Regions from separate parts of the Streptomyces sp. NPDC102274 genome, predicted to be linked through region 1. Evidence: riboswitches for the same ligand, from Rfam matches in the RefSeq annotation. Region 1 holds a riboswitch; each other region holds the start of a gene.

Region 1 (2,259 bases):
TCATGTAGTCGACGCCCTGCTCGGCTTGCTCGATGACCGTGTCCTTGTAGATGTCCCAGGTCAGCTCCTCGGCCTTCCCGTCCACCTTTTCGAGCGCCTGGTACAGCGGAACGGTGCCGATGGGGACGGGGGAGTTTCGCAGCACCCACTCCCGGGTGGTGTGGATATTGCGGCCGGTGGAGAGGTCCATGACCGTGTCCGCGCCCCAGTGGGTCGCCCAGGTCATCTTCTCCACCTCCTCCTCGATGGAGGAAGTGACGGCGGAGTTGCCGATGTTGGCGTTGACCTTCACCAGGAACCGCTTACCGATGATCATCGGCTCGATCTCCGGGTGATTGACATTGGCCGGCAGCACGGCCCGCCCGGCGGCGATCTCCTCGCGGACGACCTCCGGGGACACGTTCTCGCGGATCGCGACGTACTCCATCTCCGGAGAGATGTCACCGCGCCGGGCATACGCGAGCTGGGTCACCGGCTGCCCGTCCCGGCTCCGCCTGGGCTGGCGCGGCCGACCCGGGAAGACCGCGTCGAGGCCGCGCAGATCGGTCGAACCGCTCCGGAGAAGTCCTCCGCGCGGTGAGGTGTGCTTGAGCCCGTCGTCCTCGGGACGGACCGGCCGGCCCGCGTACTCCTCGGTGTCGCCGCGACCGATGATCCAGTTCTCGCGCAGCGGTGCGAGACCCCGGCGTACGTCGGTTTCGACGCCCGGATCGGTGTACGGACCCGACGTGTCGTACAGCGTGACGTCCTTGCCGTTGGTGAGATGCACCTGGCGGACGGGCACCTGGAGGTCCGGGCGCGAACCCTGGACATATCCCTTGTGCCAGCCGATGGACTTCCCGGCCTCGCTCGGCTTCCCCGAGTCGGAGGCAGACGGATGTGTGTCCTGAACGGTCATGAGACCTACTCCCTACGCCGGCATTACCCGGTAACAGGTTCAGCGGTCGGCGCAGCGCAGGTGTCCGGGGAATGACCCCGGGACCACACAGTCAGCGCCCTCTCAGCCCGGTGCTCCGAGCTCCCGCGTGTGCAAAGGTTGGCTCCACGCTAGCGTCATATCCGGCGTGCTGAACAGAGGGCCCCTTCCTTCTTGCGATGATCGGTCGGTGACCCCTCCCCAGCAGACTCACGAAGCGCACGGCCACTCGCACAGCCATGGGCCCGCCGCTCCGGTCTCCCAGCACCTCCGCAAGGTCATCGCGGCGGTTCTGATTCCGTTCGCGGCCGCCGTGGCCGTCGGGCTCGCCGTGCTCTGGCCGGGCGGCACTCCGGCACACGAGCGCACCGGTGTGGGCTTCGACCGGCAGACGGAACAGGGCCAGGTCGTACGCATCGAGCGGGTCGACTGCAAGGACGTCAACGCCTCCCAGCTCCCGTCGACCGGCGACACCACAAAGCCCCAGGGGCGCGAGGCGCAGCAGGCGGAGACCGGGGAGTGCAAGAAGGCCACGGTCGAAGTCACGACCGGCAAGGAGAAGGGGCGGACCTTCGTCGAGGTGGTCCAGCCGGACGCGCCGAGGCAGTTTCACGTGAAACAGGGCGTCGTGGTGGCATACGCACCCGATGCGCCGCGGGATCTCCAGTACTCCGTGACGGACGTGAACCGTAAGTTCCCGCTGACGCTGCTGGCAGGGATCTTCGCGCTCGTAGTGGTCGTGGTGGGGCGGATGCGCGGGATCATGGCGCTGGTCGCGCTCATCGCCTCGTTCGCCGTTCTGACGCTCTTCATCCTGCCCGCGATCCTGCAGGGATCGAACCCGCTGATCGTGGCGGTCGTCGGCGCCAGCGCGATCATGCTGATCGCCCTCTATCTCTGCCACGGTCTGACGGCGCGTACCTCGGTCGCGGTCCTGGGCACACTGATCTCGCTGCTGCTGATCGGACTGCTGGGGTCCGTCTTCATCGGCTGGGCGGGCCTGACCGGCAACACCGATGACAACACCGGGCTGATCCACGGCCTGTATCCCGAGATCGATATGAGCGGTCTGCTGCTGGCGGGCGTGATCATCGGTTCGCTCGGTGTGCTCGACGATGTGACGGTGACCCAGACCTCGGCCGTCTGGGAGCTGCGTCAGGCGGATCCGACGATGGGCCCGCGCGCCCTCTACCGGGCGGCCATCAGGATCGGCCGGGACCATATCGCCTCGGTGGTCAACACGCTCGTCCTCGCCTACGCGGGCGCGGCGCTGCCGCTTCTGCTGCTCTTCTCGATCGCGCAGTCGAGCATGGGAACGGTCGCGAACAGCGAGCTGGTGGCGG
Region 2 (2,259 bases), on a different contig from region 1:
GCTCTCCGCGTACCAGCCGGTCATCGGAGCGGCGACCTCGGCGGGCAGGACGCCCGCGAGCGGCCGGTCGGCCGCCTCGACGACCGTCACGGCGCAGCCCGCCTCCCGGGCGGCCGTGGTGAACTCCGCGCCGATCCATCCGGCGCCGACGACCACGACCCGCTGTCTGCGGCCGAGCACCGGACGCAGCCGCTCCGCGTCGTCCAGCGTGCGCAGCAGATGGACCCCGGGCAGCGACTCGGTGCCCGGCAGGGTGATCGGTTCCGCGCCGGTCGCGATGACCAGCACGTCGTACGGGACGGGCCCGCGCGCGGTGTCCAGTTCCCGCGCGCCGGGGCGCAGCCCGGTCACGTCGACGCCGAGCCGGAGCCGGACGGACAGCGCCGCGAAGTCGATGTCGAAGGCCGGGCTCTCCTCCTTGCCCAGCAGGACCGCCTTGGAGAGGGGGGGCCGGTCGTACGGCGGATGCGGCTCGGCGCCGAGCACGGTGACCGGGCCGCCGAAGCCCTTCTCCCGCAGGGCCACCGCGGTCTGCACCCCCGCCATGCCCGCGCCGACGACGACCACCCTCGGCTGCCCGGCCGGTTCGGTCTCCTGCTGTTCCTGCTGTCGCTCGCTCACCCGATCACCTTAGACAGCCCGCCCCGGAAGGCTCACGGAACGCCGGACGGAAGCTGTTCCACCACGCTCGTACCGCTGCCCTCCTGGGACTCCCACTCCCAAGTCTCCTCCAGCCGCACCCGGCCGTCGGGAAGGTCGATCACGGTGGAGACGCAGTGCCCGGAAGAGGTCGCGCCGTCCCGCTTCAGCTGTACATACCGGAAGTCCAACCGGTCGCCCTCCCGGGTCCCGACGAGATATCCGCGGACCACGTCACCGCCCTCGTACTCGGCGCGGATCAGGCCGTCCTCCTCCCGATAGACGAAGCGGGTGGCGGTGCCCACCTGCCCCGGTGCCTGGTCGGCGACCGGGGAGAGGACGAGTCCGTCCAGGGAACGGGCCACGGTGATCGCTCCCTTACAGCGCGGGGCACAGGGCGTTAGGCTGGCTGGCGACACTACCTCGCGGGAGTCCGGCGCACCGGGCTGAGAGGGAGGCTGAGGCGGCCTCCGACCGTACGAACCTGATCCGGGTCATGCCGGCGAAGGGAGGGGCTGGACGCCCATGCAGTCACCCCACGAAGAAACAGGTACGGGCTCCGACGTGCTCGTCATCGGGGGCGGGATCATCGGCCTGGTCACCGCCTGGCGGGCGGCGCAGCGCGGGCTGCGCACCGCCGTCACCGACCCCGAACCCGGCGGCGGCGCGGCCCGGGTCGCGGCGGGGATGCTCGCGGCCGTCACCGAACTCCACCACGGCGAGGAGACGTTGCTCGGCCTCAACCTCGCCTCCGCCGCGCGCTACCCCGGCTTCGTCGCCGAACTGGAGGCGGCGAGCGGACAGGACACCGGCTACCGCGCCTGCGGCACCCTCGCCGTCGCCCTCGACACCGACGACCGCGCCCAGTTGCGCGAACTCCACGCCCTCCAGCAGCGTTCGGGGCTGACATCCCAGTGGCTCACGGGCCGCGAATGCCGGCGCCTGGAGCCGATGCTCGCGCCGGGCGTACGCGGCGGTCTGCGGGTCGACGGCGATCACCAGATCGATCCCCGCCGGCTGGCGGCGGCCCTGCTGACCGCGTGCGAACGGGCCGGGGTGGTCATCCACCGCGCCCACGCCGACCGGCTCTCCGTCGTACGCGACCGGGCCACCGGCGCCGTCCTGGCCGACGGCCGCGCACTCACCGCGGACCAGGTGGTGCTGGCGGCCGGCAGCCTCAGCGGCCGGCTCGGCGGCGTACCGGCCGATGTCCTGCCGCCGGTACGGCCCGTCAAGGGCCAGGTCCTGCGGCTGACCGTGCCCCGTACGTACGCGCCCTTCCTCTCCAGGACGGTACGGGCCGTGGTGCGCGGCAGCCATGTCTATCTGGTGCCGCGCGAGAACGGCGAACTGGTCGTCGGCGCCACCAGCGAGGAACTCGGCTGGGACACCACGGTCACGGCGGGCGGGGTCTACGAACTGCTGCGGGACGCGCACGAACTCGTCCCCGGCATCACGGAACTGCCGCTCACCGAAACCCTCGCCGGGCTGCGCCCCGGCTCACCGGACAACGCGCCGATGCTCGGACCCACCGCGCTGCCGGGGCTGTCCCTGGCCACCGGCCACTACCGCAACGGGGTGCTGCTCACGCCCGTCACCGGCGACGCGATGGCCGCGGTG
Region 3 (2,259 bases), on a different contig from region 1:
GCGGGCTGGAGGCGTACGAGACGACGAGCGGCCGGTCGGCCTTGGCCTTCTTGCCGCCGGCGGAGCCGGAGAAGCTGTCGTTGTACGCCTGCTCCCAGCTGTCCACGACCTGGACGCCGTTGTCCTTCAGCTTCTTCCAGTAGTCCTGCCAGCCCTTGTCGCCGTACCGCGCGACCGTGCCGAGGAGGAAGCCGAGGCCGGGTGAGGAGGTCGCGGCGTTCTCGGTGACGAGCAGGTTCTTGTACTGGGGCTTGATCAGATCGTCGAAGGTCCGCGGCGGCGCCAGCTTCTTGTCCGCGAAGTACTTCTTGTCGTAGTTGACGCAGATGTCGCCGGTGTCGATCGGGGTGACCCGGTTCTTGTCCTTGTCGAGCCGCGTACTCTCCTCGACGCGGTCCAGGCCCTTCGCCCTGTACGGCGTGAACAGGCCGTTGTCGAGGGCGCGGGAGAGCAGGGTGTTGTCGACGCCGAAGAAGACATCGCCCTGGGGCGAACCCTTCGTCAGGATCTCCTTGTTGAGTGCCTCGCCGGCGTCGCCGCTCTTCAGGACCTTGACCGTGTAACCGGTCTCCTTGGTGAACTCCTTCAGCACGGCGGGCGAGGCGTTGAACGAGTCATGGCTGACGAGGGTGACGGTCTTCGACTCCGAACCGCCGCTGCCGCCGTCGCCGGACGACGGGGAGCCTTCGGACCCGCCGCAGGCGGCGAGGGCCGAGACACCGAGCGCGGCGGCGAGCGCGCCGACGGCCGCCCTTCTCGTGTTGGTACGGGTGCGGGTACTGCTCACTGACTTTCCTCCTGGGATGTCCAGGAGAAGACGCGGCCCTGCCCGGGGTCCGTACCGGCCGGACTCCGGGCAGGGCGCAACAGCTTGAGTGGTGTCCGAACTTCCTACCCAGAATGACCTGGGCAAGGTTCAGAGGGTCTGCGACCGCTGTCCGCTCCCACGGACATGTGCCGCACTCTCAGCGCTGTGGCGCTCCCCTGTCGGAAAATATGCAATGCGTTCAGGTCAAGGTTACCCCCTGGCGCCGAACAGGCTCCTACCGCTCCGACGCGGCCAACTGTCCGCACGCTCCGTCGATCTCCTGGCCCCGGGTGTCCCGTACGGTCACCGGCACACCGTGGGCCGCGATCGCCTCGACGAACGCCTTCTCGTCCTCGGGGCGCGACGCCGTCCACTTCGAGCCGGGCGTCGGGTTGAGCGGGATCAGATTGACGTGCACCCGCTTGCCCTTGAGCAGCCGGCCCAGCCGGTCGCCGCGCCACGCCTGGTCGTTGATGTCGCGGATCAGCGCGTACTCGATGGAGACCCGGCGGCCCGACTTCTCCGCGTACTCCCAGGCGGCGTCCAGTACTTCGCGCACCTTCCACCGCGTATTGACCGGCACGAGGGTGTCGCGCAGCTCGTCGTCGGGCGCGTGCAGGGAGACCGCGAGCCGGCACTTGAAGCCCTCGTCGGCGAAGCGCAGCATCGCCGGCACGAGACCGACCGTCGAGACGGTGATCCCGCGCTGCGAGAGGCCCAGACCGTCCGGCTCGGGGTCGGTGAGCCGGCGGATCGCCCCGACCACCCGCTTGTAGTTGGCGAGCGGCTCGCCCATACCCATGAAGACGATGTTGGACAGCCGCGAGGGACCTCCGGGGACCTCGCCGTCCCGCAGCGCGCGCATCCCGTCGACGATCTGGTGCACGATCTCGGCGGTGGAGAGGTTACGGTCCAGACCGGCCTGACCGGTGGCGCAGAACGGGCAGTTCATCCCGCAGCCCGCCTGTGAGGAGATGCACATGGTGACCCGGTCCGGGTAGCGCATCAGCACCGACTCGACGAGGGTGCCGTCGTGCAGCCGCCAGAGCGTCTTACGGGTGGTGTCGTCGTCGCACGAGATGTGCCGTACCACCGACATCAGGTCGGGCAGCAGCTCCGTGGCGAGCTTCTGGCGCGCGGCGGCCGGGATGTCGGTCCACTGCTCGGGGTCGTGCGCGTATCGCGCGAAGTAGTGCTGTGACAGCTGCCGGGCGCGGAACGGCTTCTCGCCGATCGCGGCGACGGCCTCGCGGCGCTCGGCGGGGGTGAGGTCGGCGAGATGCCGCGGGGGTTTCTTGGCTCCGCGGGGCGCGACGAAAGTGAGTTCTCCGGGGGTCGGCGGGGCCATGAAAAACCAAATCTCCTCGGTGCGGCGAGGCCGGGCGCCCCCCGCTGTGGCGGGGAGTACGGCAGAACGGTGCCGGTGCCGGGAGACCTCACGGGAACGGCTT

Evidence for each region. A riboswitch is a leader RNA that binds a small molecule or an ion and turns the genes downstream of it on or off. The one in region 1 is predicted to bind thiamine pyrophosphate.
Region 2: another riboswitch for thiamine pyrophosphate. It lies ahead of thiO (glycine oxidase ThiO); the one in region 1 lies ahead of thiC (phosphomethylpyrimidine synthase ThiC).
Region 3: another riboswitch for thiamine pyrophosphate. It lies ahead of ACIRQP_RS22365 (thiamine ABC transporter substrate binding subunit); the one in region 1 lies ahead of thiC (phosphomethylpyrimidine synthase ThiC).

Annotation. Positions count from the first base shown of each region.
Region 1 is NZ_JBIWLW010000030.1:62,186-64,444, reverse strand. Features, by position in the region: gene thiC (phosphomethylpyrimidine synthase ThiC) at 1-898, opposite strand, end outside; TPP riboswitch at 891-1,035, opposite strand; gene ACIRQP_RS31495 (YibE/F family protein) at 1,107-2,259, shown strand, end outside.
Region 2 is NZ_JBIWLW010000001.1:338,638-340,896, forward strand. Features, by position in the region: gene ACIRQP_RS01535 (NAD(P)/FAD-dependent oxidoreductase) at 1-621, opposite strand, end outside; gene ACIRQP_RS01540 (hypothetical protein) at 654-1,004, opposite strand; TPP riboswitch at 1,055-1,167, shown strand; gene thiO (glycine oxidase ThiO) at 1,165-2,259, shown strand, end outside.
Region 3 is NZ_JBIWLW010000016.1:137,899-140,157, reverse strand. Features, by position in the region: gene ACIRQP_RS22365 (thiamine ABC transporter substrate binding subunit) at 1-787, opposite strand, end outside; TPP riboswitch at 871-996, opposite strand; gene rlmN (23S rRNA (adenine(2503)-C(2))-methyltransferase RlmN) at 1,044-2,156, opposite strand.